4 regions of the Streptomyces sp. NPDC089424 genome follow, and region 4 is predicted to be linked to each of the others. Evidence: riboswitches for the same ligand, from Rfam matches in the RefSeq annotation. Region 4 holds a riboswitch; each other region holds the start of a gene.
The links. A riboswitch is a leader RNA that binds a small molecule or an ion and turns the genes downstream of it on or off. The one in region 4 is predicted to bind cyclic di-AMP.

Region 1 (7,660 bases), on a different contig from region 4:
ACGTCGGCCACGAGGAGCCGGATCGAGTTCGTACCGCAGTCCACGGCGGCCACGCGCGTCACGTGACGTCCTCCTCGTTCGCCGCGGTCACGCACGCGCCCTTGCGCCACCACTGCGGCAGCATCGCCAGGGCCTCGTCACCGAGCGGGTTGACGCCCGGTCCGGCGGCCAGGCTGTGCGCGACGAGCACGTGCAGGCACTTCACCCGGTCCGGCATGCCACCCGCGCTCGGGAAGTCCTTGAGCTCCTCGATCTCGTCCCGGCGCCGGACGTAGTCCTCGTGCGCGGCGCGGTACGCGGCGGCCAGCTCCGGGTCGGTCTCCAGCCGGGCCGTCATCTCCTTCATCACGCCCTCGGCCTCCAGCGTGCCGATGGCCGACGAGGCCCGCGGGCACGTCAGGTAGTACAGCGTCGGGAAGGGCGTGCCGTCTGGCAGCCGGGGGGCCGTCTCCACGACGTCCGGCTGCCCGCACGGGCACCGGTGCGCGATCGCGCGCAGTCCGCGCGGCGGCCGCCCGAGCTGCTGCTTGAAGGCCTCGACGTCGGCGTCGGTGGGCTCGGTGCGCGGGGTGGGCGGCGGGGGCGTTTCCATACCTGTCTCTCTATGCGTTCACCGGCCGGAGGCGTCCGGCTCAATGGTGGGCGGCGTCGGCCTTGTCGACCCCGTCCCAGACGTTCGCGTACCAGGGGCGGTCGGTCGTGCCCTGGTCGGTGCGCGACTGCCGGGCGGCTTCCGGGTCGATCACGACGTAGCCGGTCTCGCCCGGCATCACGTAGTGCAGCCGCTGCCGGATCTGCTGCTCCGCGTACGCGTCGTCCTGCCAGCGTGCCTTGAGGTCGCGCAGTTCCTCGACCCGCGCCTCGGCCTGCTGCCGCTGCTCCCGCAGGTCGGCGATCTCGGCCCGCTGGGCGACGTACTGCCTTATCGGGTAGGCGAGCGCGACGACGAGGGAGCAGACGACGAGGGCGAGCAGGGCGGCGCGGCCGGTGAGCCGGGAGCGGCGGGCCTGGCGGCGGGTCTGCGACCGGTAGACCCGGGCCGCGGTCTGCTCGCCCAGCAGCCTGAGCCTGGTCGCGGTGGAGAAACGGTCCCGTTCCTTCACGGCCATCTGGCTCTCGCCTCCCCATGCCTGCGTGGTGCACACGCGCGTACGTCCCCGCACACGGTACGGGACCGGGTGCGGGGACGTACGGACGACGCCTCCTACGAGGGCGTCGCTCAGCCCTTGAAGCGGGGGAAGGCGCTGCGGCCGGCGTACACCGCGGCGTCGTCGAGGATCTCCTCGATGCGCAGCAGCTGGTTGTACTTGGCCACGCGCTCGGAGCGGGCCGGGGCGCCGGTCTTGATCTGACCGCAGTTGGTGGCGACGGCGAGGTCGGCGATGGTGACGTCCTCGGTCTCACCGGAGCGGTGCGACATCATGCACTTGAAGCCGCTGCGCTGGGCGAGCTCGACGGCGTCCAGGGTCTCGGTCAGGGAGCCGATCTGGTTGACCTTGACGAGCAGGGCGTTGGCGGCCCCGTCCTCGATGCCACGGGCCAGGCGCTCCGGGTTGGTGACGAACAGGTCGTCGCCGACGAGCTGGACCTTGTCACCGAGCTTCTCGGTGATGGTCTTCCAGCCCTCCCAGTCGTCCTCGAACAGCGGGTCCTCGATGGAGACCAGCGGGTACGCGTCGACGAGCTCCGCGTAGTACTCGGTCATCTCGGCGGCCGAGCGGTCCTTGCCCTCGAAGGTGTAGACGCCGTCCTTGTAGAACTCGGACGCGGCGACGTCGAGGGCGAGGGCGATCTGCTCGCCCGGGGTGTAGCCGGCCTCCTTGATGGCCTCGAGGATGAGGTCGAGGGCCTCACGGTTGGAGCCGAGGTTCGGGGCGAAGCCGCCCTCGTCGCCGAGGCCGGTGGCCAGGCCCTTGCCCTTCAGCACCTTCTTGAGGGTGTGGTAGACCTCGGTGCCCCAGCGCAGGGCCTCGGAGAAGGACTCCGCGCCGATCGGGGCGATCATGAACTCCTGGATGTCCACGTTGGAGTCGGCGTGCGAGCCGCCGTTCAGGATGTTCATCATCGGCACCGGCAGCAGGTGCGCGTTGGGGCCGCCCAGGTAGCGGAAGAGCGGCAGGTCGCTGGCCTCGGAGGCGGCGTGGGCGACGGCGAGCGAGACGCCGAGGATGGCGTTGGCGCCGAGGGAGCCCTTGTTGTCGGTGGCGTCCAGGTCGAACATCGCCTGGTCGATCAGGCGCTGCTCGGTGGCGTCGTAGCCGACGAGCTCCGGGCCGATCTGCTCGATGACGGCCAGGACGGCCTTCTCGACGCCCTTGCCGAGGTAGCGGTTGGGGTCGCCGTCGCGGAGTTCGATGGCCTCGAAGGCGCCGGTGGAAGCGCCGGACGGAACGGCGGCACGACCCGTGCTGCCGTCGTCGAGGCCGACCTCGACCTCGACCGTGGGGTTGCCTCGGGAGTCCAGGATTTCCCGGGCTACGACGACGTCGATGGACGGCACGAGCATCTCCTTCGTGGATGTGACGCGATGAGCAGGACCGCGGCGGCTCTGCGAGACGAGCCTAACCGGCTCCGTGCGATCGGCCAGCCGGTCGCCCCTCTCATGGACCGAACCGAGAGTAAATTGTTTCCGAACGAAACAAAGACGGGGGTGCACCGCACGGCGAGCGGCACACGAAAAAGCCCCGCCCCGGTGCGTACGGGGGAAGACGCACCGGGGCGGGGAGCCCGTGGGGACGGGGGGGGGTGACCCTCACGGGAGCCAGGGGGCCTCCGGCGGGTCGGCGGCGGACCGTTCTACTTCAGGTGCAGCTGCTGACCCGGGAAGATGAGGTCGGCGTCCTCGACGATGTCCTTGTTCAGCTGGAACAGCTTCTCCCAGCCACCCTTGACGTCGTGGTCGGCGGCGATGGTGCTGAGGGTGTCACCCTCGACGACCTTGTACTCGCCGTCGCCCTTCTTCACCTTGTCGCCGGTCGGCGTGGTGACGGTCTCCTTCGCGGCCGGACGCTCCGCGGAACGCGAAGCCGGCTGCTCCTCGGTCGCGCGCGTCTCGGTGCCGGTGCTCTGCGACTCGTCGGCGGCGGAGCCGCTGCCGGCGGAGCCGCCGCCGGTGTAGGTGGCGTTCGACAGGCCGGTGCCGCAGACCGGCCAGGCGCCCTTGCCCTGACCCGCGAGCACCTTCTCGGCGATCTGGATCTGCTGCTCCTTGGAGGCCTGGTCGGCCGTGCCGGCGAACTGCGTGCCGCCGTACGCGGCCCAGGTGGAGGCGGAGAACTGCAGACCGCCGTAGTAACCGTTGCCGGTGTTGATGGACCAGTTGCCGCCGGACTCGCACTGGGCGACGGCGTCCCACTCGGAGGCCGTGGCGGCGGAGGCGCTGCCGGCCGCCATCAGCGGGGCGGCGACGGCGGCGGCGCCGGTGACGCCGACGGCGGCGATGGCGCGAACGGTCCTGGACGCACGACGGTGCTTGCCCTTGCTGGAAAACAGCATGGTTGATCCCCTCACCGACGCCTGCGAGGTGAGCTGTCGGGTTCGGGCCGGTTGAGTTGCCCGGCCACACCTCACTGGGAGGCGTGGCTTCACCCCAAGCCGGTTCCGGCGCTGAGTCTCCTCAACTGCCGGGTCCGGCACCTACCTTGGGTCCCCCGCTCCTGCCTACGGCGCTTGACGCGACGACTGTTCCCGGAGGGCCGCTGGCAGGATTCGGCGTTGCGGCACCCGGGGCTCGTGGTGACGAGCGGTCATGACCGTAGACAGGCGATCGACGGAATTTCAAAGACGATCAGGGCTTCTGAGACTCATCCCACACTTTCGCCAAATCGGACATTCGACTCGAAGTGTGACGTGAACTCCCGCTGTTCCCGGGCCGTTTCCCGCCCCTACCTGCCGGCCGACTCCGCGCCGACATCCAGCGACTGACCGGGGACGATGTGGTCGGGGTCGCCACCGAGGGCGTCCTGGTTGACGACGTACAGCGCGGCCCATCCACCCTGCACGCCAAGGGAGTCGGCGATGTCCCAGAGGGTGTCGCCGTCCCGGACCGTGTACGCGTCGTCGAGGCCCGGACGCCCGGCGGCACCGTCCCGCGAGGCGTGCCGCCCCGAGGAGCCGCCGGCGCGCTCGCCGTCCTCGTCCGCACTGCCTCCCCGGTGCTTGCCGGTGCCGAGGAGGCCCGTGTCGGTGAGGTCCGAGGCGCTCGGGGTGCTCGAAGGCACGCCCGAAGGCGAGGAACTTGAGGGGGATTCGCCCGATTCGGGGGATTCGCTGGAACCGGTGGACTCGCCGGAGCCGGGCGAGGTCGAGCCCTCGGCACCCGGGGAGCTGGAGCCGCCGGACGGGGTGGATTCGCCGGATTCCGAAGGGTTCGCGGAGTTCGTGGGCGTGCGGGACTCCCCGGCACCCCGGGAGCTGCCGGACCCCTTCGCGTCACCGTCCCGGTCGGAGGCACCGGAGGAGGTGTGACCGGACGAGTTGGACAATCCGAGCGAGTTGGACAGACTGCCCGTATCGCTGCTTCTCGTGTACGACGGCGTACTGGACGCGTCACCGACCACACCCGTGTCGACGGTGGCCGACTCGGAGTCCGCCTCCAGCCCCACCAGCGGGCCGCAGGTAGCCCAGGCGCCGACGCCCTGGTCCTCGAGGACCTTCTCGGCGACGGCGATCTGCTGCGAACGGCTGGCCAGATCCGCGCTCGCGGCATAGGTGAGGCCGCCGTACTTCTCCCAGTCCCGCTGGGAGAGTTGGAGGCCGCCGTAGGAGCCGTTGCCCGTGTCGGCGCTCCAGGAGCCGCCGGTCTCGCACTCGGCGACCCGGTCCCAGGTCGTCCCGCTGGCCGCGCTCGCACCGGTGGCGGCGAGGAGGGGGAGGGCGATGGCGGAGCCGGTCACGCCGGCCGCGACGACGAGTGCGGGCGCCTGACGGGGGCGACGGTGACGACCGTTCCCGGAGAGCATGCGGGGACCTTTCGCGTGACAGCGGGGACCTGCGCGGCCGGTGAAACCGAGAGGCCGTGCTGAGGGGTGAAGGTATAGGCAGACGATCACTTGTCACAAGTTCATGCCGCGCAGATCACGTGAAGATCACATAGTTGAAAGACCGTCACTTTTCCCGCACAGGCGTGAACTCCACCGGCAGCGTCCGCAGACCTCGCATGATGAGCCCGCCCCGCCAGCGCAGTTCGGCGGGATCCGCGGCGAGCCGCAGGTCGGGGAGGCGGGTCAGGAGGGTGGCCAGCGCGGTCCGGCCCTCCAGACGGGCCAGCGGCGCCCCGAGGCAGTAGTGGAGGCCGTGGCCGTAACCGAGGTGCTGGTTGTCACGGCGGGCGAGATCGAGCGTGTCCGGGTCCGCGAACCGCTCCGGATCCCGGTCGGCGGCGGCAAGCACGACGAGGACCGGGTCGCCGGGTGCGATGTCCTGGCCGCCGATGGTGAGCGGCTGGGTGGCGAACCGCCAGGTGGCGAGTTCGACGGGGCCGTCGTAGCGCAGGAGTTCCTCGACACCGGTCTCCAGCAGGGCCTGTTCGCCGCGGGCCAACGACTCCTGGAGCAGGGCGCGTTGGGCGGGGTGGGTGAGAAGGGCGAAGGTGCCGTTGCCGATGAGGTTCACGGTCGTCTCGAAGCCGGCGAACAGAAGGATGAAGGCCATCGCCGCGGCCTCGTTCTCGGTGAGGTGCTCGCCGTGGTCGGAGGCGCGGATGAGGCCGGAGATGAGGTCCTCGCCGGGGGCGGGCTCGGCGGGGAGGGACTCGCGCTTGCGGTGGATCAGCTCGGCGAGATAGCCGCGCATCCTCTTCACCGAGCGCGCCACCCCGCCGCGGGGGCCCTTGCCGTGCCGGATCATCATGCCCGCCCAGTCCCGGAAGTCGTCCTGGTCCTCGGGCGGGACGCCGAGCAGGTCGCAGATGGCGTAGATGGGGAGCGGGAAGGCGAACTCGTGGATGAGGTCGGCGGAGCCGTTGCCGGCGAACCGGCCGATGAGGTCGTCGGTGAGCCGCTGCACGCGCGGGGCGAACTCGGCGACGCGGCGCGGGGTGAACGCCTTCGCGACCAGCCGCCGCAGCCGGGTGTGGTCCGGCGGGTCGATGTTGAGCAGATGCGTCATCAGCTCGGCCTTGCGCTCACCGGGGATACCTGTCTTCCCCTTGGCGTGCGCGGGCTCGTCGTGGTGCGCCGGGTTCTTGGACAGCCGCTGGTCGGCGAGGGCCTGCTTGGCGTCCGCGTACCGGGTGACCAGCCACGCCTCCACCCCGCTGGGCAGCCTCGTGCGGTGCACGGGGGCGTGCTCCCGCAGCCAGGCGTACGCGGGGTAGGGGTCGGTCGCGAACTCCCAGGTGAAGAGTTCGGGCGCCGGGGCGGGCGCGGGCGCGTCGGGGTGGTGCTGGTCGGTCACTCCCCGACGGTATCCGCCACACCGGACCACACACCGCACAGCCGCCCGCCGGGCCCGCCCCGCAGCAGTCCCGGCGGGCACGGCGTCGGGCGGCGGACACGGCGGGCACGGCGTCGCACAGCGGACACGGCGGGCACAGCGTCGCACGGCAGACACGGCGGGCACGGCGTCGCACGGCGGGCAAGGCATCGTGCGGCGTCGCACGGCGGGCAAGGCGTCGTGCGGTGGACTGGGATCCTCGGACGGGCCCTAGGCGTCGGCGCCTTCGGTCGCGCGTACCGCGTCGCGGTAGGCGCGGGCCGCCGCGCGCAGGGCCGTCTCCGGGTCCGTACCCTCGGCCTCGGCGCGGATCGCGAGGGCCAGCAGCTCGTACCCGATGCCCTCGCCCGCCGGCGGGGGCACGTCCAGCCCTGCCGTGCGCACCCGGGACGCCAGCTTCGCCGCGAGGGCCAGGCCGGGCTGGTGCAGCGGGATGCCCTCGGTCACCGAGGTCCGCCGCTTCTCCTCGGCCTTGGTGCGCAGCCAGTGCGCCTTGACCTCCTCGGGGGTGGCCGCGCTCTCCTCGCCGAAGACGTGCGGGTGGCGGTGGACGAGCTTGTCCACGAGGGTGCCCGCGACGTCGTCGACGGAGAACGGGGCCTCGGGGTCCTCCTCCGCGATCCGGGCGTGGAAGACCACCTGCAGGAGCACGTCGCCGAGCTCCTCCCGGAGCTCGTCGCGGTCGCCCTCCTCGATCGCCTCGACGAGTTCGTACGCCTCCTCGATGCCGTACTTCACCAGGCCCTGGTGGGTCTGCCGGGACGACCAGGGGCACTCTGTGCGGATCCGGTCCATGACCTGGACGAGGTCGAGCAGGCGGGCGCCGGGCAGGTCGTAGGAGGCGGGGAGCAGTTCCAGCTCGGGCATGTGGAAGCGCCCGCTGCCGGCGAGCCGCGCCAGACCGTCCGTGAGGGCCGGCTCGCCCTCGCCGGTGGCGACGACGACCACGGTCCGCCCGCCGGCGCACGCGTCGATCAGGTCCTCGGCGGTCGGGGCCGCCTCCTCCACCGGTATGCCCGCCTCCCGCAGATACGGCAGCTGCGGATGCGCCCCGTCGGCGCACAGCACGCGGTCCGCGGCGTGCAGCGCCTGCCACGCGGGCCAGGAGAGCAGACCCGGGGCCACGCGGTGGCTGGTGGTGAGCAGGACGATGCGGCCGGAGCTGGTTGCGTTCACGATCCGAACGTAACCCACCTCACCGACAGGCCCGTGAGCCGCCCGCGGG
Region 2 (7,660 bases), on a different contig from region 4:
GGTCGGCCTCGCAGTTGGGGTCGCCGCAGGCGGCGGGCTCCAGGTCGATGCGGGCGACGGCGCCCCAGCCGATGGTGAGCACCACCTCGCGCGGGAGGGTGCCCGGGGTGTACGACTCGGGGTTCGCGACGACGCGGCTGACCACGACCGAGGAGATCCGGTCGAGCTTGACCGACTCCGTGGACGTCGTGGCGTAGGGCGTCGGCGAGGTGCTGTCGGCGGCCTGCTCGTCGGTGTGGCTGACGACGAAGCGGTGGTCGGTCAGGACGAGCACGGTGACGTGCCGGCGCACCTCGTTCTGGTCGAACGTCGTCTCCTGGTGGACCAGGTACGACCGGATGGGCTCGCCGCCCACGGCGGCCTCCACCGCCTCGGCCACGAGAGCCGGGTAGTAGCCGCTGCGCTCGATCGCCGCTCGCAGCCCCTGGGTCGTCGTACTGGTCTTGGCCATGCCGTCCATCCTACGGGGGCCCACTGACTGCGAGGCACCGCTCGGGTGGTGCGGGCCCCGGGCTCAGTAGGTGGGCAGGGTTCGCGGGCCCAGGTCGTCGCGGACGGGGGGTGGGGCCAGGCGGACCGAGGCGCTGAGGACGCTGAGGCCGTGGGGGGCGACGACGACCGGTTCGAGGGTGACCGCCACCACCTCCGGGTGGTCGTCGACCAGGCGGGACACCCGCAGGAGCAGCTGTTCGAGGGCGGGGGTGTCGACGGGGGTGGAGCCGCGCCAGCCGAAGAGGAGCGGGGCGGTCCGGATCGAGCGGATCAGCGAGGTCGCCTCACGGTCGGTGACCGGGACCAGCCGGTGCGCGGTGTCGCCGAGCAGCTGGGAGGCGGCCCCGGCGAGCCCGAAGGAGAGCACGGCGCCGGCGGCCGGGTCGATCACGGCGCGTACGACGGTGTCCACTCCGCGTGGCGCCATCCGCTGCACGACCGGCCGCAGCTCCTCCGGCTTCCCGAACAGCTCTGCCAACTCTGTGTACGCCCGCCGCAGTTGCTCCTCGTCCGCGAGGTCGAGCCGGACACCGCCGAGGTCGGCGCGGTGGCGCAGGTGCGGGGCGGTGGCCTTGAGCGCGACGGGGTAGCCGAGGGCGCGGGCGGCCTGGGCGGCGTCGTCCGGGGTCGGGGCGGGGCGGGCGCGGTGCACATGGATGCCGTACCGGCGCAGCAGCTCGCAGGTTTCCTCCATGCCGAGCGTGAGGCCCTGCCCGCGCGCGAGCAGCCCTCCGATCAGCTCCGCCGCGCCCTTCTCGTCGATGTCGTCGTACTCCGGCACCTTCCCGGGGTCGGCGGCCTCGCGTCGCCACTGCCCGTACTGGACGGCCTGGGCGAGGGCGCGGACGGCCCGCTCGGCGGCGGGGTAGGCGGGGATGAGGTGGGAGCCGACGGGGAGGGGGGTGGGGGTCGCGGCCTCCTGGCCGTCGGGGGTCTGCGCCGTTCGTCGCCCCGGGGGCCTCGGGGGCTCCGGAGGCGTAGCCGCGCGCGGGGGCCACGGTGTCCGTGACCGGGCGGGGCCTTCCTCCAGGGCGTCCGGCCGGCTCGTGCCGGCGCCGGTGTCCTCGCTCGCCGGTGCCGCCTGCGGTGCCGTGCTCGCCGCCGCCGACAGCGCGTCCGCGAGACCGCCCAGCTCCACGTGGACGACCAGCACCGGCTTGGAGGGCACCGCCGCGGCGCCCGAGCGCAGGGCCTCGGCCAGCGCCGCGTCCCCTGCCCTGCCCTCCCCCACCATCGGTATCGCGGTCACCACGACGGCGTCGCACGTCTCGTCGGCCAGCGCCCGCGCGAGCCCCGCCCGGAAGTCCTCGGGCGAGGCGGCGGTCGTGAGGTCACGCGGCGCCTGCGGTCGCAGCCCCTCGGCCAGGCAGGCGTCGTACGTCAGCAGCCCCAGCGACTCGGAGTTCCCGAGGATCGCCACCCGTGGCCCCGCCGGCAGCGGCTGGCGCGCGAGGAGCAGCCCGGCGTCCACCAGTTCGGTGATCGTGTCCACCCGGATCACCCCGGCCTGCCGCAGCAGCGCGGACACCGTGGCGTGCGGCAGCCGGGTGGCCCGTACCGCGTGTCCCTGCGGCGCCGCGCCCCCGTGCCGCGCGCCCTGGACCACGACCAGCGGTTTCGCCGCCGCGGTCCGCCGCGCGAGCCGGGTGAACTTGCGCGGGTTGCCGATGGACTCCAGGTACATGAGGACGACGTCGGTGTCCGGATCGTCGTACCAGTACTGGAGGGCGTCGTTGCCGGACACGTCGGCACGGTTGCCGGAGGACAGGAAGGTCGACACGCCCGTGTCCCCGGTGACCCCGCCACCGCGCCGGTGCAGCCGGGACAGCAGGGCGATGCCGATCGCCCCGGACTGTGCGAACAGCCCGATCCGCCCGGGCCGCGGCATCTCGGGGGCCAGCGAGGCGTTGAGCCGCACCGCCGGGGAGGTGTTGATGATCCCGAAGGTGTTCGGGCCGATGATCCGCATGCCGTACGCGCGTGCCTGCCGCACGAGTTCACGCTGGCGCTCGCGTCCGTCAGGCCCGCTCTCGGCGTACCCGGCGGAGATCACGACGAGCCCCTGCACGCCGTGCTCGCCGCACTCCGCGACCACGTCCGGGACGTGCTCCGCCGGCACCGCCACCACCGCGAGGTCGACGGTCTCCTCGATGTCCCGCACCGACCGGTGGGCCGGCACCCCGTCGAGTTCCTTCCACCCGTCGGGCAGCGCCCTGTTCACGGCGTACAGGCGGCCGGTGAACCCGGCCGCCCGGAGGTTGCCGAGCACGCTGCGGCCCACTCCCCCGGGCGTGCGCCCGGCGCCGACGACGGCGATCGAACCGGGCGTCAGCAGCCGCCGTACCGACCGCCCCTCGGCGCGCTGCTCCCGCGCGCGCTGCACCGCGAGCGAGCGGTCGGTGGGTTCGAGGTCGAACTCCAGGCGTACGACGCCGTCCTCGAAGCTGCGCTTCTGGGTGTACCCGGCATCCGTGAACACCTTGATCATCTTGTTGTTGGCGGGCAGCACCTCGGCGGCGAAGCGCCGGATGCCGCGCTCGCGGGCGACGGCGCCGATGTGCTCCAGCAGGGTGGAGGCGACGCCGCGCCCCTGGTGGGCGTCCTGCACCAGGAAGGCGACCTCGGCCTCGTCGGCGGGCGCGGACGCGGCCATGCCGTCGGCGCCGATGCGGTCGTAGCGTACGGTGGCGATGAACTCGCCGCCGATGGTCGCCGCGAGTCCCACCCTGTCCACGAAGTCGTGGTGCGTGAAGCGGTGGACGTCCTTCGCGGACAGCCGCGGGTAGGGCGCGAAGAAGCGGTAGTACTTCGACTCGTCCGAGACCTGCTCGTAGAAGCTGACCAGACGCTCGGCGTCGTCGACGGTGATGGGCCGGATGCGTGCGGTGCCGCCGTCGCGCAGCACCACGTCGGCCTCCCAGTGGGCGGGGTACTCGTGCCGGTCCGACGGGCTCTGCATGGGGCCCAGAGTACGGCTCGCGTACGACAACGGCGCGAGGCAGTCTGTGGAGGGACACGAGCCGGAGCGAGGCCGCGTTCCGGCGCCGCCCGGGGCGGGACGCAGGGCCCGTCGGGGCATGCTCCACGATATGGGAAACTGGTCTAGACAACCCTGAACACCTGAAGGGCAGCATCACATGGCTGAGCGCCGCGTCAACGTCGGCTGGGCCGAGGGTCTCCACGCCCGCCCCGCATCCATCTTCGTCCGAGCCGCCACGGCCGCAGGCGTCCCGGTGACGATCGCCAAGGCGGACGGCAACCCCGTCAACGCGGCCTCCATGCTGGCGGTCCTGGGTCTGGGCGCCCAGGGTGGCGAGGAGGTCGTCCTGGCCTCCGACGCCGAGGGCGCGGACGCCGCGCTCGACCGCCTGGCCAAGCTGGTCGCGGAGGGCCTCGAGGAACTCCCCGAGACCGTCTGAGCCCGCCCACGGCATTTCCGAAGCCGCGTCGCCTCTTTCCGGGCGGCGCGGCTTCGCCGTTCTCCGGCGCACCCGGTCGGTTTTTCGCACCACGGATCGCCCGAATTCAGGGCATGCCGAAAAGGACAGCGGAAATTGCACCGCCGCCGAATATCACTTCTTTGTATACGGCGCTCGTGTTAATGCCGCAGGCCCGACATGTTTACGGCATGTTGCGAAGTCCTCACACGGTCCCCGCGGTCTCCGACGCCAGGAAATCGGAGCCGGTGCGCGCCGGTCGCGCGCTCGGCGTGCAGCGCCGTGACCGCGCGCGCCCGTTCACCGTCGCCGCGCGCCACCGCGTCCACGATCGCGCCGTGCTCCGACCAGGACTCGACGGGGCTGAGCGGCGCCTCCACGGAGTACATCCAGGCGATCTTGTGCCTTAGCTGGGTCAGCATCGCGATCAGCGCGGGGCTGCCGGAGGCCTGGGCGAGCGTCTCGTGGAACCAGCCGCCCAGGGAGCGCAGATCCTCGCTGCCGCCCCGCCTGGCCCGGTCCTGGCCCAGCCGGACCAGGCCACGCAACACCTTCAGATGGGCCTCGGTACGCCGCTGCGCGGCCCGCGCGGCACCGAGCGGCTCCAGCAGCAGGCGCATCTCCAGCAGGTCGGCGGCCTCCTGCTCGGTGGGCTCCGCCACGCACGCGCCCGCGTGCCGCCGGGTCACCACGAAGCCCTCGGCCTCCAGCGTGCGCAGGGCCTCGCGGACGGGGACGCGCGAGACCCCGTAGCGGCGCGCGAGGAGTTCCTCGGTGAGCCGGCCGCCACGCTCGTAGACACCCGCGACGATGTCGTCCCGGATGGCCGTGCACACCGAATGCGCCGGAACACGCATGACCGACCTCCGCCTTAATCCCCGTGAAACGCCGACGACTGACGTGTGTTCCGCGACTCTATTGCAATGAGCCGGAATTTCCGATGGCGGGCCGGAATCCATGCATATTTTTTGGACATACAGGCGTGCGAAACCAGGCGTGCGAAACACCGAAAGCCCCGGCTCACGGAGCCGGGGCCACGGGAAGCGGGCGATCCGCCGTCAGACGCCGACGCCGTGCGAGCGGAGGTAGGCGACCGGGTCGATGTCCGTGCCGTACTCCGCCGTCGTCCGGGCCTCGAAGTGGAGGTGCGCTCCGGTGACGTTGCCGGTGGCACCGGACAGGGCGATCTGCTGCCCCGGGGTGACCGTCTGGCCCACCGAGACCGAGAACGACGACAGGTGGCCGTACTGGGTGTACGTGCCGTCGTTCATCTTGATCACCACTTGATTGCCGTACGCCCCGCCCCAGCCGGCCTCGACGACGGTGCCGGACCCGACCGCGTACACGGGCGTGCCGCTCGCCGCGTGGAAGTCGACACCGGTGTGGCTGCCGGAGGACCACAGGGCACCGCCGGACCGGTAGCCGGTGGAGACGTAGGAGCCGCTGATCGGCGACACATAGGTGGTGAGGCGCTTGCGCTCGGCCTCGCGGGCGGCGCGCTCCTTGGCCTCGCGGGCCTCCTCGGCCCGCTCCTCCGCGCGCTTCTTGGCGGCGGCCTCGGCCTTCTTCTCGGCCTCGGCCTCCGCGGCCGCCTGCTGCTGGGCGACCGCCTGGGCGTCGATCTGCTCGGCGACCGAGTCGCCGATGGTGATGACCGGGAGCAGGCCGGTCTGCTCGGCCGCGGGCTCGGCGGCGAGCGCGGGAGCGGCCAGGGTGCCGATGACACCGGTGGTGGTCAGGGCCGCGACCCCCGCCGCGCGGGCGGTGGTGCGCTTCATCCGGCTGGGACGACGGTGCTTCCCGGTGGCGCGCGTGAACGCCATGTAGTGGCTGGTCCTTTCCTTCCCTCTCGCCTACCGGGTTAGCTGACGGGTTCGGAGCAGGAAGGTCTCCTACGGACTCCCTCGCCGTGCGCGGGCGTCCGATTCACCCCAGGGACTTCATGGTTGGGTCCCCGGCTCCCCTGGCTCGCGCCGTACGGGGACTCGGCGATGGCTGTCCGGTGCCGCGGGTGCGGCGCACTGCCTGACGGACAGCCCGGATGACGCTAAGCGGGACATCTTTCAATCCCCAAACCCAACCGGGCGTTTGTAGCGCATCCCACAGGCCAGACAGGCAACCTCTCCCTCAATTGGGACATAAAGGGGCCCTGGTGACGCATCCGTCACCAGGGCCCCTGCACGCGCGTGCCGTGCGCAGGCCCCTACTCGGCTGACACGACCGTGACTTCGCCGATGCCGAGGGCCTCCACGGGCTCCTTGATCTGCGCCGCGTCGCCCACAAGAATCGTCACCAGACGGTCCGCCGGGAAGGCGCTGACGACGGCCGCGGTGGCCTCGACGGTGCCGGTCGCCGCCAGCTGCTGGTACAGCGTCGCCTGGTAGTCGTCGGGGAGGTGCTGCTCGACCTGGTCGGCCAGCGTCCCCGCGACGGCCGCGGCGGTCTCGTACTTGAGCGGTGCCACCCCGACGAGGTTCTGCACGGCGACGTCCCGCTCGGCGTCCGTGAGCCCCTCCGCGGCGAGCGTGCGCAGCACCGTCCAGAGGTCCTCGAGCGCGGGACCGGTGTTCGGCGTGTCCACGGAGCCGCTGATGGCGAGCATCGCGGCACCGCTGCCGTCGGGCGCGGAGCGCAGCACCTGACCGAACGAGCGCACCCCGTAGGTGTAGCCCTTCTCCTCGCGCAGGACGCGGTCCAGACGCGAGGTGAGGGTGCCGCCCAGGCAGTACGTGCCGAGCACCTGGGCCGCCCACACGCGGTCGTGCCGGTCGGGGCCGACGCGGCCGATGAGCAGCTGGGTCTGGACGGCGCCGGGACGGTCCACGATCACCACGCGGCCCATGTCGTCGGCCGTGACCGGCGGCACCGGGCGCGGCTGCGCCTGGGAGCCGGCCCAGGCGCCCAGGGTCTCGCCGAGCAGCACCTCCACGTCGATGTCCGTGAGGTCGCCGACGACCACGGCGGTGGCGGTGGCGGGGCGGACGTGCCGCTCGTAGAAGGCGCGCACGGCAGCGGAGTCGATCTTCGCGACCGTCTCCTCGGTGCCCTGACGCGGGCGGGACATGCGCGAGGTGGCCGGGAACAGCTCCTTGGAGAGCTCCTTGGCGGCCCGCCGGGCGGGGTTGGCCAGCTCGTGCGGGATCTCGTCGAGGCGGTTGCGGACCAGCCGCTCCACCTCGCTGTCGGCGAAGGCGGGCGCCCTGAGCGCGTCGGCCAGCAGCCCGAGCGCCTTGGGCAGGCGGGAGACCGGCACCTCCAGGCTCAGCCGCACGCCGGGGTGGTCGGCGTGCGAGTCCAGGGTGGCGCCGCAGCGCTCCAGTTCGGCGGCGAACTCCTCGGCGGAGTGCTTGTCGGTGCCCTCGGAGAAGGCCCGCGCCATGATCGTGGCGACGCCGTCGAGTCCGGCCGGCTCGGCCTCCAGGGGCGCGTCCAGCAGCACCTCCACGGCCACGACCTGCTGGCCGGGGCGGTCGCAGCGCAGCAGCGTGAGGCCGTTGTCGAGCGTCCCGCGCGCGGGAGCCGGGAACGCCCAGGGGCGAGCCGCGCCCGCCTGCGGCCGCGGGTGGAAGTCCATCGTGGCGAGCTCGGTCACTTCGCCGCCTCCTCGGTGTCGTCGTCTGCGTCGGTCTCGGCGTCTGCCGCAGCCGTGGGCTCGTAGACGAGCACCGCGCGGTTGTCGGGCCGCAGGCGGGCCTTGGCGACCTCCCTGACCTCCTCGGCCGTCACCTCCA
Region 3 (7,660 bases), on a different contig from region 4:
GCAGGCCAGCAGCAGGGTCAGCGTGGCGGCCCAAGGGGGCGCCGCCGACAGGTCGTAGGCGGCGGCCACGCGCGGCGGGGCGGGCGCGAAGACCTGGTCACGCACCGTCTGGAAGACGGCCGCAGCGCCCAGGACCAGCGCGGTCAGACAGCACAGCAGCACCGTGGCCACCAGGCACTGCCACACCCACAGCCCGACGACGGGCTCCCGTTCGGGCCACGCGGCGCGCACCAGCGCACCCGGGGCCGGTACGGCGGCGGCCAAGGCGACGACGCTCAGCAGGAGCAGGCAGACGGTCATGCCACGGGCTCCGGATCCTGGTCGGGAGGGGGCGGCTTCGGGTCGGTGCTGGTCGGTGCGGTGCGTATCTCACGGCGTACGGCGTACGCCGCATGCCGCACAGGCCCGCGCCGCGGACCGCGCACCGCCCGCCGCCAGTATGACGGTGACGGGCGGCCGCGGTCAGCGCCGAAGCCGCCGCTGTAGCGGAAACCTCACTCCGCCACGACGCGTCCCGTCACCTCGCCCAGCCCCACGCGCACGCCACCCGCGCCCGGAGCCCAGGCCGTCATCGTCACGACGTCGCCGTCCTCCAGGAACGTGCGCTTGCCGTCGGGCAGTTCGATGACGTCGCGGCCGTTCCAGGTCAGCTCCAGGAGCGAGCCGCGCTCGCCCTCGCCGGGGCCGCTGACCGTGCCCGAGCCGTAGAGGTCGCCGGTGCGCAGGGAGGCGCCATTGACGGTCATGTGGGCCAGCTGCTGGGCCGCCGTCCAGTACATGGTGGAGAAGGGCGGCTCCGCGACGACGTGGCCGTTGAGGGCGACGGAGATCCGCAGGTCGTAGCCGCCGGGCTCCTCCTCGGCGTCGTCCAGGTAGGGCAGCAGGGGGTGCGTCCGCGAGGGCGGGGCCACCCGCGCCTCGTCCAGCGCGTCCAGCGGGGTGATCCAGGCCGACACCGAGGTGGCGAAGGACTTGCCGAGGAAGGGGCCGAGGGGGACGTACTCCCAGGCCTGGATGTCGCGGGCGGACCAGTCGTTGAGGAGGCACAGCCCGAACACGTGGTCGCGGAAGCCGGACAGCGGCACGGGGGTGCCCATCGCCGAGGGGACGCCGACCACGAAGCCGACCTCGGCCTCGATGTCCAGGCGGACTGATGTGCCGAAGACCGGTTCGGCGTCGGCCGGGGCCTTGCGCTGGCCGGAGGGGCGGACGACGTCGGTGCCGGAGACGACGACCGTGCCGGCGCGGCCGTGGTAACCGATCGGCAGGTGCTTCCAGTTGGGCGTCAGGGAGTCCGCGGCGTCGGGGCGGAAGATCTGGCCGACGTTGCGTGCGTGGTTCTCGGACGCGTAGAAGTCGACGTAGTCCGCGACCTCGAAGGGCAGGTGCAGGGTCACCGAGGACAGCGGGTGCATCAGGGGCGCGAGGGACTCGCGGTGGGACGGCACGGTGACCCAGGCCGTCAGTGCGCGCCGGACATCGGACCAGGCCGTGCGGCCCGCGGCCAGCAGCGGGTTGAGGGTCGGGCGGGCCAGCAGCTCGGCGTACGGGGAGCCGAGCGCCAGTGCCGCCGCGCCGGCGTCGAGGACATGGTCGCCGAGACGGACGCCCACGGTCCGTTCGGCGGACCCGGCGGGTGAGAACACTCCGTACGGAAGGTTGTGCGGACCGAAGGGGTCGCCCTCGGGGACATCGAAGGGGGGCATGGGGTGCTGCCTCACTTTCGTACGCGCGGTCCATGCGGTCGCGGATCACGTTACGGCGGCGGCACCTGTCTTGGGCAGTGTCCGACAGGCCGGAAAGGTTCTGAATGTCCCGAAAGGTGTAGCGCGCGAACGGCAGAAGATCCGTCCCGTCGATCCGTCACAACGACCGCCCCCGATCCGTCAGTGCGGTGAAGGCAAGGATCGCACCGGCCACTGACAACAGGAGGCACCACCATGCAGGCACGGATGACGAACCCGGCGTACGTCCTCCCGGGCGCGCTGAAGGGCATCGGGACGCTCCTCCAGGCCATCGGGGAGAGCGGGCTGGACCGGGAGGTCGCGGAACTGGTCGGGCTGCGGGTCAGCCAGATCAACGGCTGCGGCGCCTGCGTCCACGGACATGTCGACAATCTGCGCAAAGCGGGCGCAAGCGAGGAGCGCATCGCCTCGGTCGCCGCCTGGCGGCACGCGCCTTTCTACAGCGACGCCGAGCGCACCGCGCTGACCCTCGCGGAGACCGTGACGCGGCTGGCCGACCGGTCCGAGGAGGCGGTTCCGGACGGGTTGTGGGACGAGGTCGCCGACCACTTCGACGAGAGGGAGCTGTCGGCGCTGATCCTGACCGTCTCCCTGACGAACCTGTTCAACCGCGTCAACACCACGATCAAGGAGCCCGCGGGCACCACGTGGGGGTGAAAAGCGGACAGTGGGAAGGTAGTTGGGAATGAACGGTGGGGGTCCGGTGTCCGTATTCTCTGATCATGGCCGCACCCACCGCATATGCCGCGCGCACCGAGTACGCGCGCACCGACTACGCCCTCATCGCCACTGACCTGGACGGAACGCTGCTCCGCGGCGACGACACGGTCTCCGACCGCTCGCTCGCCGCGCTCGCGCGGGTCTCGGCGGCCGGGGCCCGGCATCTGGTGGTGACCGGCCGGCCGGCGCCGCGGGTGCGGCCGCTGCTGGAGATCCTGGGCGGCGGCGGGCTCGCGGTGTGCGGCCAGGGCGCCCAGCTGTACGACGTCGGCGCGGACCGTCTGCTGTGGTCCGTCACGCTGGACCGGGAGCTGGCCGAGACGGCGCTCGGCAAGATCGAGGCCGAGGTCGGCCAGGTGTACGCGGCCGTCGACCAGGACGGCGTCGACGGGCTCACCCTCATCGAGCCGGGCTATCTGATGCCGCACCCCACGCTGCCCGCGGTGCGGATCGATCGCCGCGACGACCTGTGGTGCGCGCCGATCAGCAAGGTGCTGCTGCGCCATCCGTCCCTGTCGGACGACGAGTTGGCCGCGGTGGCCCGCGCGGTGGTCGGCTCGCTCGCGACCGTCACCATGTCGGGGCCGGGGACGGTCGAGCTTCAGCCGTGCGGCATCACCAAGGCGACGGGGCTGGCGCTGGCGGCCCGGCATCTGGGCCTGGGCCCGGAACGGACCATCGCCTTCGGGGACATGCCCAACGACATCCCGATGTTCGACTGGGCCGCGTACGGCGTGGCCATGGCCAACGCCCACCCCGAGCTCAAGGCGGTGGCCGACGAGGTCACCCTGTCGAACGAGGACGACGGCATCGCCGTCGTCCTCGAACGGCTGCTGGCCGAGGCTCAGTACGGGCCGAAGACGTTGTCGATGGAGCCGTAGCGGTCGGCCGCGTAGTTGCAGGCGGCGGTGATGTTGGCGACCGGGTCGTACGGGTCGTACGCCGTGCCGGTCACGTGGTAGGCCTCGAAGGTCGGGTCGATGACCTGGAGCAGGCCCTTGGACGGGGTGCCCTTGGCGGCGTTGGAGTCCCAGTTGTTGATGGCCTTCGGGTTGCCGGACGACTCGCGCATGATGTTGCGGTAGATGCCGTTGTACGACCCGGGAATGCCGTTCTGTGCCATGACGTCGAGGGACTGGCGGATCCAGCCGTCGAGGTTGTTCGTGTAGTACTTGACGGTCGAGGGCATGGCCGTGGGCGCGGCCGCGGAGGCGCTGGTGGCGCCGATCAGCGGCAGGGCGAGTACGGCGGCGCCGGTGCCTGCGACGGCGAGCCTGCGGGCGATGCGGGCAGTGCGGGTACGACTGATCTGACCGTTTGCAGCCATGGGGACTGTCCTCTCCGGCGCCTGCGAGGTGAGCTGTCGGGTTCGGGCGGGGAGCTGCCCGGCCGCCTCTTGCGAGTGCGACTTCACCCCGAGCCGTTCCGGTGTGCCGTGGTGTGCGGCGTCCGGTCCGGCGGCCTACCTGGGTCCCCCGCTCCTGCCGTGCGGTGAGTGAGTCCGTCATGGGTGGCGCGGGCGGCGGCAGGATTCGGCGTTCCGCCCGACTGGCCCGGAACGTATGCGAGAGCACATGTCCGAAACAAGTGGTCGTTTCACCTATCGCAGGATTTGATCTTCGAAAGGCGACTTGGCCGCTCGTGATCCTTTGCAGCCGAAAAGAGTCAACTCGGCCGTGCGCAAAGGCGGATCGCGGCAGCCGTGTAAGGGACTCGTGAAGACGCCCGAGTGAGCCAACTCACGTGCGGGCAGAAGAATGGCAAATCGGGCAATAGGCCCAAGTCCTAGTCAACCGGCGGTCCGTGGAATGCGCTTCTCCCACGTGCGATGAAAGACCACCTCGGTGCCATGGGTGCAAATCACCTCATTTGAGGTCAAAAACTCCTCCGCGGTGCAGGTGATCTCCGCACGCGTGCGGACCGTCGTGTCCCAGGCGAGTTCCGGGCGGTGCAGCCGGATCGTCCAGTCCGAGCGGGTACGGGCGGACAGCGGATCGGCCTCGCGGACCGCGTACGTCTCCCGCGTGTCCTCGGTGAGCTCCAGCCCGTCGGGGTACGCGCGCGGGTCGCCGTGGCCCGGACGGACCTCCAGCCGCCACTCGCCCTTGGCCACGTCCCGCACCACCAGCCGCTCGGGGTGCGGTTCGTCGAGGGTGGCCGCCTCGGCGGCGCCGAGGGGTGCGGACTGCTCCGGTTCCTCGAACGTGAGCGACGGGACCGCGGTACACGCGCGTACCGGCAGTTCGAGAGTGCTGCCGGCCGGATCCACGGTGAAGCCGGCCGCCGAGTCCGGCTGGGGCCAGATCCAGGGCCAGTACGCGGAGGCGAGGGAGAGGCGGATGCGGTGGCCGGGCGGGAAGGCGTACCCGATGCCGTCGAGCTCGACCGTGACGTCCTCGGTGGCCCCCGGGGTCCACGGCACGGCCCGGTCCCGCCCCTCGCGCGCCGACAGGTTCAGCACCCCGCGCGTCACCAGCGTCGAGGAGCCGTCCGGCGTCACGTCGCACACGCGCGCGACCACCTGCCCGCGCGGCACCTGCGAGGTCAGCCGCAGCCGCACCCGTGGCCGCCCCAGTACCCAGGTCTCGCGCGCCACCGCGAAGTCGAAGTTCGCCCCGCGCGCGTCCTCCTCCCGCTGGTCCGGCGGCAGGTCGGCCTCCCTGCCGAACGGGACGAAACGCCCCGCGTCGACGCCCGTGTGCTGGGGTGAGCGGACGAGTACGGGCGCGCCCTGGAGGGCGTACGTGACCGTCGTCACATGGGGCGAGGGCCAGGCGGGCTCACCGGTCCAGCGGCCGGGCAGCGTCCCGTACCGGGGTGCCGGGGGATGCGCGTCCATCACGTACGACCGCAGCAGGGGCTCGCCCATGACCCCGGTGTCCTTGCCCTTGAGCCAGTGGTCCCACCAGCGCAGGGTCTCCTGGAGGAAGCCGATCGCCGGACCGGGCGGCAGGTCGCGGTCGGGGTACTGGTGCGACCAGGGCCCGATCAGGCCGCGCACACGGTCGGCCGGAAGGCGCTCGACCAGACGGAGCACGGTGTCGCGGTACGGGTCGTGCCAGCCGCCCACCGCGAGCACGGCGGCCTCGACCGCGCCGTAGTCGTCGACGGCACCTCCGGCCCGCCGGTGCTCGTCGCGCACCTGGTGGCCGAGCCAGGTGTGGATGAGGGGGTCGACCTCTTCGAGGCGCCGCAGCCACATGTCCCGCCAGGCGTCGCCGACGTACCGCGGATCGGGTGGCCGGCAGGCGAAGGCGAGCAGGGTCGCCGCCCGTGCGTGCATGTCCGCCGCCAGGACGGAACCTCCCAGGTGGTGCCCGTCGTTGTCGTAACGGTCGTCCGGGGAGCAGACGCTGACGACCGCCTTGAGCGGCCCGGGCGCGAGGGCCGCGATCCGCAAGGAGGTGAATCCGCCCCAGGAGATGCCGAACATGCCCACCTTGCCGTCGCACCAGGCCTGCGCGGCCAGCCAGTTCACCACCTCGACGCCGTCGCCCGGCTCCGTCGCCGAGTACTCGTCCGTCGGTGTGCCCTCGCTGTTGCCGTGCCCTCGCACGTCGACGCGGACGGAGGCGTAGCCGTGGCCGGCGTACCAGGGGTGGCGCTGGTGGTCGCGGGGCGCGGTCCAGTCGGTCAGGCGGTACGGGAGGTACTCCAGGAGCGCGGGCACGGGTTCGTCGGTGATCGGGCGCCATACGCGCGCGTACAACCGGGTCCCGTCGGGCAGCGGGATACGGAGGTCCTCGTGAGTCGTCTCGTAGGGGAAGGACGTACGGATGTGCATGGGCGTGACCCCTGGGAGGGCTTCAGTGGACCGCACGCGGAGTGCGGCGCGGCCGGGACGCGGAGGCCGTCGCCACCGGGGCGGCGGGCGCGGACCGCGCCGCGTGCTTGCGGCCGGACGGGTGACGGCGGCCGGGTGCCGGCGGGCGGCCCTCGGGGCCGGTCTCGACGGCGCTGCGGGACAAGGGTCACCTCTTCCGGCTACGTCGATAAATACCTGCTCATATCAACTGATCAAAAACATACCCGCAGTGATCCGATACCGCCTGAGGTGTAACGGTGGGCGGCCTCGGTGATCGAAACGTGACCGGATACGCTGACTTGAGTGAAGGCAGCGACCTATCGACATTCCGCGTAATCGCCAGTAGACACCAGCAGACAGGAGACCCCTCGTGACCGTCGTCGGGCCGTTCGGGCTGAGCGTGCGGGACCAGGCTCTGGAAGCCGATGTCCAGGCCGGATTGGCGGCTGTCGAGGAAGGGTTGCTCGAAGCCACCAAGAGCGAGGTCCCCTTCATCACGGAGGCCGCGCAGCATCTGGTGCGGGCCGGCGGGAAGCGGTTCCGGCCGCTGCTCGTGATGCTGGCCGCCCGGTTCGGCGACCCGTACGCACCCGGAATCGTGCCCTCCGCGGTGGTCGTGGAGCTGACGCACCTCGCGACGCTGTACCACGACGACGTGATGGACGAGGCCGCCGTGCGCCGCGGGGTGCCTAGCGCGAACGTCCGCTGGGGCAACTCCGTCGCCGTCCTGACCGGTGACTTCCTGTTCGCCCGCGCCTCGCACATCCTGGCGGACCTCGGTCCCGAGGCGGTCCGGGTGCAGGCCGAGGCGTTCGAACGGCTGGTGACCGGTCAGATCCTGGAGACCGCGGGCCCGTCGGACGGGCGCGACCCGGTCGAGCACTACCTCGACGTGCTCGCCGGCAAGACGGGATCGCTGGTGGCGGTGGCGTGCCGGTTCGGCGCGATGATGTCCGGGGCCGACGAGTCGGTCGTGGACGTGCTCACCCAGTACGGGGAGCGCCTGGGCGTCGCCTTCCAGCTCGCCGACGACGTGCTGGACATCGCGTCCGACTCGCACGAGTCGGGCAAGACGCCGGGCACGGACCTGCGGGAGGGCATCCCGACGATGCCCGTGCTGCGGCTGCGCGAGCGGGCCGCCCGGCTCGGGCTGGCGGAGGACGTCGCGCTGTGCGAGCTGCTCGCCTCCGACCTCTCCGACGACGCGCGGCACGCGCAGGCGCTGGCCGCGCTCCGGGCGCATCCGGCGCTGGAGCAGGCGCGGCGCGACACCGTCCGGTTCGCGCAGGAGGCGCGGGCGGCACTCGCCCCGCTGCCCGAGTGCGACGCGAAGACGGCGCTGACGGAACTGTGCGACGCCGTGGTGCACCGGGCGGGATAGCGGTCCGAC
Region 4 (7,660 bases):
GTGGCAGTACGGCCTCCCGGAGCAGGAACTCGGCGTCCTCGCGGGTGTAGATGTCGTTCGTGACGACCGCGAGGGAGAGCTCGTCCCGCAGCGCCCGGCAGAGCGCGGCGACGGTCGCGGTCTTCCCGGACCCCACGGGCCCACCGAGCCCGATCCGCAGGGCCCGCCGCCGCCCGTCGGGCCGACGGGCATCGGCGCTGACGGCGACGGCGCCGTGAGGGACGTGGTCGAGATGCATGACGACGGCTCCTTTCGGGGCGAGCCCCGGAGGGGGGAACGACGGACGGGCGGGGCGAAGCCCCTGAGCGGCAGGGAGGCGAGGTGGGCCGGGGCAAAGACACTGGGCAGGGGCGAGGCCCTGGACCGGACGCGAACCCCCCGGCAGGGGGCGGGCCGGGCCAGGGTGCGAAGCCCCTCGGCCGGACGCCAACCCCCAACAGGAGCCGAGCCGGAGCAGGAAGCGAAACCCCCGGCAGGGCGCGAAGCCCAGGCAGGGCGAAGCCCAGGCAGGGAGCGGGCTGGGGCAGGGCGAAGCCCGGGCAGGGGGCGGGTTGAGGCAGGAAACGAAGCCCCCGGCAGGGGGCCGGTGGTGGGGTGTGGGGGGGTCATGAGGCGAACAGGCGCGTGCCCCGGGCCGCATGGGCCTCCGCCCCGATCTCCAGCAGCGGTGCCGACGCCGCGGGCAGCATGTCGGCCCCGTCCGCGGCGACGTCCCGCGCCACCTCGGCCGCCCGGACGGCGACCCGGTCCACCTCGGGCGCCAGCCGGGCCAGCACCGCGGTCGCCTCGAACGGGTCCAGGCTCAGCAGCCGCACCGTCGCACCGGCCGGCCCGCTCACGCAGTCGTACGCCGCGCAGTAGGCCGCGTCGGCCGCCCCGAGCCCGGCCGCCCGCGCCACGAGCCCCAGCACCACCGGCTGGTGCGCCCCCTTGGGGAACGCCCGCGCCAGGTCGTCCAGCTCCCCGGACGGCCAGGTCGCCCGCGCGGCCCGCAGCAACTGCCGCCCCAGCCTGCGCGCCGCGCGCCGCAGCGCGGGGGACGGCGTCCGCGCGTCCGCCGCCGCGTCCAGTTCCACCGGGTCGACACCGAGCGCCGCCGACGCGGCGAGGGCGGCGGACACCAGGCCCGTCGTATGCAGCCGGCCCCGGCAGAACTCCTCCAGGCTCGCGGCGCCCGTGACGCGCCCCGCCCGCACCGCGGCCTCGGCCCCGCCGGAGTGCGCGTGCCCCCCGGCGGGGAAGCGGCCGTCGGCCAGCACCATGAGTGCCGCACGTGACATCTGCGCCGCCCCGTCTCAAAAGAGGAAGTACCGCTGGGCCATGGGCAGTTCGGCGGCCGGTTCCGCCTCGACCAGCTCCCCGTCGATGCGCACGGCGAAGCTGTCGGGGTCGATGCGCACGTCGGGCCGGGCGTCGTTCTCCCGCATGTCGGCCTTGGTCACCCCGCGCGTCGAGTCGATGGCGGCGAACCGCTTGCCGAGCCCGAGCCGCTCCGGCAGCCCGTCCTCGACGGCGAGCGGCGCCACGAAGTTCAGGGAGTTGGCGGCCGGCGCCCGCCCGATCGCCCCGTACATCGGCCGGGGCAGGACGGGCTGCGGTGTCGGGATCGACGCGTTGGCGTCGCCCATCTGCGCGTACGCGATCTGTCCGCCCTTGAGGACGAGGAGCGGCTTGACGCCGAAGAACGCCGGTTCCCAGAGCACGAGGTCGGCGAGCTTCCCGGTCTCCACGGAGCCGACCTCGCGCGCGAGGCCCTGCGCCAGCGCCGGGTTGATCGTGTATTTGGCGACATAGCGACGTACCCGGCGGTTGTCCGCCCGACCGTCGCCGGGCAGCGCGCCGCGCCGCCGTTTCATCACGTGCGCGGTCTGCCAGGTCCGCAGGACGACCTCGCCGACCCGGCCCATGGCCTGCGCGTCCGAGGAGATGATCGAGATCGCGCCCAGGTCGTGCAGTATGTCCTCCGCCCCGATGGTGGACGGCCGGATCCGGGACTCGGCGAAGGCGAGGTCCTCGGGCACCGCCGGGTTGAGGTGGTGGCACACCATCAGCATGTCGAGGTGCTCCTCGGCGGTGTTGACGGTGAACGGCCGCGTCGGGTTCGTCGAACTCGGCAGCACGTACGGCTCGGAGACCACGCTCATGATGTCCGGCGCGTGCCCGCCCCCCGCACCCTCCGTGTGGTAAGCGTGGATGCCGCGCCCGGCGATCGCGGCCAGGGTGTCGCCGACGAACCCGGCCTCGTTCAGGGTGTCGGTGTGGATGGCGACCTGGATGCCGGTGCGTTCGGCGACGGTCAGCGAGGCGTCGATGACGGCCGGGGTGGAGCCCCAGTCCTCGTGCAGCTTCAGCCCGAGGGCACCGCCACGGATCTGGGAGAGCATCGCCTCGTGCGAGACGGTGTTGCCCTTGCCGAGGAAGCCGATGTTGAGCGGGTACTGCTCCATCGCCTCCAGCATCCGGGCCAGGTGCCAGGGGCCGGGCGTGACGGTGGTCGCCTTGGAGCCCTCGGCGGGTCCGGTGCCGCCGCCGACGAGGGTCGTGACACCCGAGGCCAGCGCCTCGTCGGCGATCTGCGGGCAGATGAAGTGCACATGGGCGTCGATGGCCCCGGCGGTGAGGATCCGCCCGTTGCCCGCGACGATCTCGGTCTCCGGTCCGACGACCAGCGCCGGATGCACCCCGTCCATGGTGTCGGGGTTGCCCGCCTTGCCGATCCCGGTGATCCGGCCGTCGCGGATGCCGACGTCGGCCTTGACGATCCCCCAGTGGTCGACGATCACGGCGCCCGTGACGACGGTGTCGGGCGTGCCGTCCGCGCGCGTGGCACGCGACTGCCCCATGGACTCGCGGATGACCTTGCCGCCGCCGAACACCGCCTCGTCACCGGCGCGTCCGGGCCCGCCGCTGCGGTCCTCCTCGATCTCGATCAGCAGATCCGTGTCGGCGAGCCGGATGCGGTCACCGGTCGTCGGGCCGAACAGGTCGGCGTAGGCGGCGCGCGAGATCTCAGGCATCGAGGGCACCTCCGGTCTCCCCGCGCAGACCGATCACCACGCGGGCACCGGCGAGCGGGACGAGTGCGACGTCGACGGGGATGCCCGGCTCGAAGCGCACGGCGGTGCCCGCGGCGATGTCGAGCCGCTTGCCGCGCGCCGCGGCGCGGTCGAACTCCAGGCCGGGGTTGGCCTCGGCGAAGTGGTAGTGGGAGCCGACCTGGACGGGCCGGTCGGCCGCGTTGAGCACGGTGAGGCGGGTGACCTCGCGGCCCTGGTTGTAGGCGATCGGGCCGTCGGCGAAGAGGATCTCTCCGGGGATCATCGCGGCCGCCTCACACGATCGGGTCGTGGACGGTGACGAGTTTCGTGCCGTCCGGGAAGGTCGCCTCGACCTGCACGTCGTGGATCATCTCGGGGATGCCGTCCATGACGTCGTCCCGGGTGAGCAGTTTCCGTCCGGAGGCCATGAGTTCGGCGACCGTGCGGCCGTCGCGTGCGCCTTCGAGAATGTGTGAGGTGATGAGGGCGACGGCCTCGGGGTGGTTCAGTCTCAGCCCGCGGGCGCGGCGCTTCTCGGCCACGTCCGCCGCCAGGTGGATCAGCAGTCTCTCCTGCTCGTGCGGGGTCAGTTGCACGTGCCACCTCACATCCTCGCTCCGGGCCGTGCGGGGCCCGGTTGCCGCCGCCACCGGCCGGACTCCCCGACGGCGTGGAGGGGCACGCTAGTTGGCGTGCGTTTCGGGCACGTTAACCGAACTGTGACCCAGGGGCCGCGGCTGCCTGGTCCCGCATGCCCATCAGCGCGCGCAGTCCGTCGCGGAGGACCTCGACCGGGGCGGGCCCGAAGAGGGACTGCTGCGCGAGGAAGCCGATCACGGCGGCGATCATCGTGCGGGCCACACGGTCCGGTTCGACGTCCCGCGACATCATGCCGGCGCTCTGGTAGCTCTCGACGATCCGCGCCCAGGCCGCGCGCACCGAGGCGTACCCCTCGCCGAGGACGGCCCTCAGGTCCTCGTTGCGCAGGGTCTCCGCCCACACCTGGATGACCAGCCGCGGGAAGGCGGGCCGGCCGTCCACGGTGAGGTTCTCCCGGGCGGCGAGCGTCCGTCCGAGGACCGCCGCGACGAGCTCGTCCGGCGGCGGGGGCGGGCTCTGGCGCGCCGCCTCCTCGAAGGCCGCGCGGACCGAGCCGAGCACCTCGGCGACGATCGCCGCGATCAGCTCCTCCTTGCCGCTGAAGTAGCGGTAGACGGCGCCCGCGGAGAGGTTCACCTCCTTGAGCACGTCCTGCATCGACGTGGCGTGGAAGCCGTTGCGGGCGAAGCAGACGGCGGCGCCGTCGAGGATCTGCCGGCGGCGGGCGTCGAGGTGTTCCTGGGATACACGAGCCATGTCCCGAATGTAGAACGAACATTCTTTCTTGACAAGGGCACGCCCTTCGGCGCACGGTGGTGAAGCCAAAAACGAACGATCCTTCTTTTTGAGGCGTCCACCCTAGGGGGAACTCCATGTCCACGCCAACCGGCACGCAGCCCACCCGACCCGGCGCCCGGCAGGTCGTCGCGGTCGTCGTCCTCGTCCCGCTCGTGGCGGCGCTCGCGCTGTGGGCCTTCGCCTGGCCGGCCGCCCGGACCGCGCCGCACGACCTGCCGCTCGGTGTCGCGGGTCCGGCCACCGCCACCGCGCAGGTCGAGCGGCAGCTGGCACGGCATCCGGGCGCCTTCGAGGTCCACCGGTACGCCGACGAGGCCGCCGCCCGCGAGGCCGTCGAGGACCGGACGGTGTACGGCGCCGTCGTCGTCACCGCCCAGGGTCCCGAGCTGCTGACCGCCTCGGCCGCCGGCCCGGTGGTCGCGCAACTGCTCCAGCAGGCGATGTCCGCCGACGGCACCCCGCCGCGGACGGTGGACGTGGTGGCCGCCCCGGAGACCGACCCGCGGGGCGCCGCACTTGCCGCGAGCGTGCTGCCGCTGGCGCTGGGCGGGATCGCGGCGGGCGCGGCCGTCTCCGTGCGGGGGCTGCGCGGGATCCGGGCGGTGACCGCACTGGTGGGCGCGTCCGCGCTGGTCGGCGTCGGCGCCGCCGCGATCGCGCACAGCTGGCTGGGGGTCCTCACCGGGAACTGGTGGGCCGAGGCCGCCGTCCTCGGGCTGTCCACGCTGGCGGTGAGCGGCGCCGTCGCGGGGCTAGCCGCCCTGGTGGGCCGCGCCGGGATCGCCGTCGCTGGCGGCACGCTGATGCTGTTCGGCAACCCGCTCTCGGGGGCGGCGTCGGCGCCGCAGATGCTGCCCGAGCCCGCCGGGACGATCGGCCAGTGGCTGCCGCCGGGCGCGGGGACGACGCTGCTGCGCTCGGTGTCGTACTTCGACGGCGCGGCCTCCCTCGGCCCGGCTCTCACCCTCACCTGGTGGGCCGCGATCGGGCTCGGCGCGGTACTGCTGGGCAGCGCGCTGAAGTCCCGTACCGGGGCGGCGCGCGAGGTCGTGGCCGAGCGGGAGCCCGCGCCGGCACTCTGACCACGGACCGGCCGTGCGCCCCGCTGTAGCGGACGGGGCGCACGGCCTCTTCGCGTCCCGGCCGATCGGGTGACGGCCGGTCAGCCGGACCGTGTCGGCCGGCACGGCGTGCGACGGCGACCGAGTCGTGGACCGCGCGCCCGCCAAGGCGCCGGTGCGCGGAGATCGTCATGGAGCGCCACTTGTGCGCGCCGACGCCGTTGCACCGCGCTCCGACAGGTGCGGCAGGACCGATCCACCCGCCGCCGTCCCGGGTCACCGGGTGTCATGACGGTTCGTGCGGCCGGGAGTTGAAACGGACCAAAAGGGCTACCGCCGTCCGGATGACTTCCCCCTCCTTTTTCGGTGCCCTTGCGGTTGCGCAACGCGACCTGCCTCGGGGCGTGATGAGGCCTTCCGTCGCTGGTCCGGGGTGGCGTGGCGCCCTTGACACCGGTTCGAACAGGGGGATGTCCACCCGAACGGGTGAGTGGTGAGTAACGCCACAAATCCCCGATTGCGTTGGGATTTTCGGACTTCCGTGAGTCAAGATCCCTGACTGACGACAAGCCCCCGCCGCCGCGGCGGGGCGGTCCGGGCGGACGCCGAGTCCTGCCGCCGCCCGGATGACCGGTCGACAGGAGTGGATCGGCAGGAGTGGAGGACCCAAGCACGACGGGTCGCCGGAGCGCAATCTCCGAGCGTCCCTTGGGGTGAAGCCGTGGCAACGCGGCCGGGCTACTTCGCCAGCCCGAATCCGACAGGTCATCCTTCACAGGCGGCTGACGAAGGGTTGCGCATGACCGCGCTCAATCGTGTCCCGTCGCTGATGGCCCGTGCCGGTACGGCCTCGGCCCTCACCCTCGCCGCGGTGGGCGGCTCCGTCGTGGCTCCGGGCCTCGCCTCCGAGGCCGCGGCCGCCACGACGGCGACGAAGGCACTCCAGATCGCCGCCTCGAAGAAGGGCGCCCCCTACAGGTGGGGCGCCACCGGGCCGCGCAGGTTCGACTGCTCCGGGCTGACCCTGTACTCGTTCAAGAAGGCGGGCAAGAAGCTGCCCCGCACGGCCGCCCAGCAGTACAACAAGACCCGCCACATCGGGGCCAGGAGCCGCAAGGCCGGCGACCTCGTGTTCTTCCACTCCGGGTCGAACGTCTACCACGTGGGGATCTACGCCGGGAAGGGGAAGATCTGGCACGCCCCGAAGACCGGGGACGTGGTGCGGCTCCAGAAGATCTGGACCAAGAGCGTCTGGTACGGCCGGGTCAAGTGACCCCCGGGTGGCGGTGGCGGCGCCCGGAGGGGACGCCGCCGCCCCGCCCGTGACGCGGGCTCGGCACGACGCGTCGGCGGGTTCGCGCCGAGAACGACCCGCGGGACGCCCGTGACGCCCTCCGGGGCACGGGCGTCCCGCCGCCCGTGACGCCCTCCGGGGCACGGGCGTCCCGCCGTGCGGGGCTACGGCACAGGAGCCCCGGCTGGGGCCCGTGGCGCCGTCGGGCGGGCACAGGGCCCGGGGCGACGCGGACTCGCACCGAGGGCTGCCGCCGGGTCGCCCTGGACGACGAGGGCCCGCGCCGGCCCGCCCGAGCCCGGCAGTCCCGCCCGGCTCCGGCCCTCCGCGACCGCCGTGACGCCGCAACGTGCCCGTCCGTGCCGCCGGCTCCGTGTCCGGCCCGCGGCGCGTCGGAGCGCACAGCGCGTACCCCGGAGCGCCCGGCGCCGCTCCTCGCCGGATCCCCGCGTCTCTGCCCCCGAAGAGCTACGGCTCCTGCTGGCCGCCCAGGCGGGCCGGGACCGTCCAGGGCAGTTCGATGGACACCGTCTTGCCGCCCTCGCGGGTCAGGCGGACTCTGCGAACGTGCCCCTTCGTGCTGCCAGGTCTGTGTCCGGCCCGCGGGGCGTCGGAGCCCGCACGGCGCGTACCCCGGAGCGCCCGGCGCCGCTCCTCGCCGGATCCCCGCGCCTCTGCCCCCGAAGCGCTACGGCTCCTGCAGGCGGGCCGGGACCGTCCAGGGCAGTTCGATGGACACCGTCTTACCGCCCTCGCGGGTCAGGCGGACTCTGCAAACCTGCCCCTCTGTGCCGCCGGCTCCGTGTCCGGCCCGGGGCGCGTCGGAACCCGCACAGCGCGTACCCCGGGGCGCCCGGCGCCGCTCCTCG

Region 1: another riboswitch for cyclic di-AMP. It lies ahead of ACIP2X_RS35155 (transglycosylase family protein); the one in region 4 lies ahead of ACIP2X_RS14300 (C40 family peptidase).
Region 2: another riboswitch for cyclic di-AMP. It lies ahead of ACIP2X_RS29640 (M23 family metallopeptidase); the one in region 4 lies ahead of ACIP2X_RS14300 (C40 family peptidase).
Region 3: another riboswitch for cyclic di-AMP. It lies ahead of ACIP2X_RS31435 (transglycosylase SLT domain-containing protein); the one in region 4 lies ahead of ACIP2X_RS14300 (C40 family peptidase).

Annotation. Positions count from the first base shown of each region.
Region 1 is NZ_JBIVHU010000011.1:99,761-107,420, forward strand. It holds gene ACIP2X_RS35135 (exopolyphosphatase) at 1-62, opposite strand, end outside; gene ACIP2X_RS35140 (DUF501 domain-containing protein) at 59-592, opposite strand; gene ACIP2X_RS35145 (septum formation initiator family protein) at 633-1,109, opposite strand; gene eno (phosphopyruvate hydratase) at 1,220-2,500, opposite strand; gene ACIP2X_RS35155 (transglycosylase family protein) at 2,797-3,495, opposite strand; cyclic di-AMP (ydaO/yuaA leader) riboswitch at 3,499-3,678, opposite strand; gene ACIP2X_RS35160 (transglycosylase family protein) at 3,885-4,961, opposite strand; gene ACIP2X_RS35165 (cytochrome P450) at 5,107-6,396, opposite strand; gene ACIP2X_RS35170 (nucleoside triphosphate pyrophosphohydrolase) at 6,646-7,611, opposite strand.
Region 2 is NZ_JBIVHU010000008.1:112,585-120,244, reverse strand. It holds gene ACIP2X_RS29660 (DUF5998 family protein) at 1-460, opposite strand, end outside; gene ACIP2X_RS29655 (GNAT family N-acetyltransferase) at 515-3,451, opposite strand; gene ACIP2X_RS29650 (HPr family phosphocarrier protein) at 3,630-3,911, shown strand; gene ACIP2X_RS29645 (GntR family transcriptional regulator) at 4,091-4,786, opposite strand; gene ACIP2X_RS29640 (M23 family metallopeptidase) at 4,988-5,752, opposite strand; cyclic di-AMP (ydaO/yuaA leader) riboswitch at 5,765-5,930, opposite strand; gene ACIP2X_RS29635 (M16 family metallopeptidase) at 6,133-7,521, opposite strand; gene ACIP2X_RS29630 (M16 family metallopeptidase) at 7,518-7,660, opposite strand, start outside.
Region 3 is NZ_JBIVHU010000009.1:102,746-110,405, forward strand. It holds gene ACIP2X_RS31415 (M56 family metallopeptidase) at 1-300, opposite strand, end outside; gene fahA (fumarylacetoacetase) at 495-1,706, opposite strand; gene ACIP2X_RS31425 (carboxymuconolactone decarboxylase family protein) at 1,941-2,402, shown strand; gene ACIP2X_RS31430 (HAD family hydrolase) at 2,468-3,346, shown strand; gene ACIP2X_RS31435 (transglycosylase SLT domain-containing protein) at 3,310-3,792, opposite strand; cyclic di-AMP (ydaO/yuaA leader) riboswitch at 3,796-3,973, opposite strand; gene ACIP2X_RS31440 (CocE/NonD family hydrolase) at 4,255-6,249, opposite strand; gene ACIP2X_RS31445 (polyprenyl synthetase family protein) at 6,641-7,651, shown strand.
Region 4 is NZ_JBIVHU010000002.1:1,499,082-1,506,741, forward strand. It holds gene ureG (urease accessory protein UreG) at 1-238, opposite strand, end outside; gene ACIP2X_RS14270 (urease accessory protein UreF) at 606-1,280, opposite strand; gene ACIP2X_RS14275 (urease subunit alpha) at 1,296-3,017, opposite strand; gene ACIP2X_RS14280 (urease subunit beta) at 3,010-3,321, opposite strand; gene ACIP2X_RS14285 (urease subunit gamma) at 3,332-3,634, opposite strand; gene ACIP2X_RS14290 (TetR/AcrR family transcriptional regulator) at 3,747-4,394, opposite strand; gene ACIP2X_RS14295 (ABC transporter permease) at 4,511-5,518, shown strand; cyclic di-AMP (ydaO/yuaA leader) riboswitch at 6,091-6,293, shown strand; gene ACIP2X_RS14300 (C40 family peptidase) at 6,297-6,770, shown strand.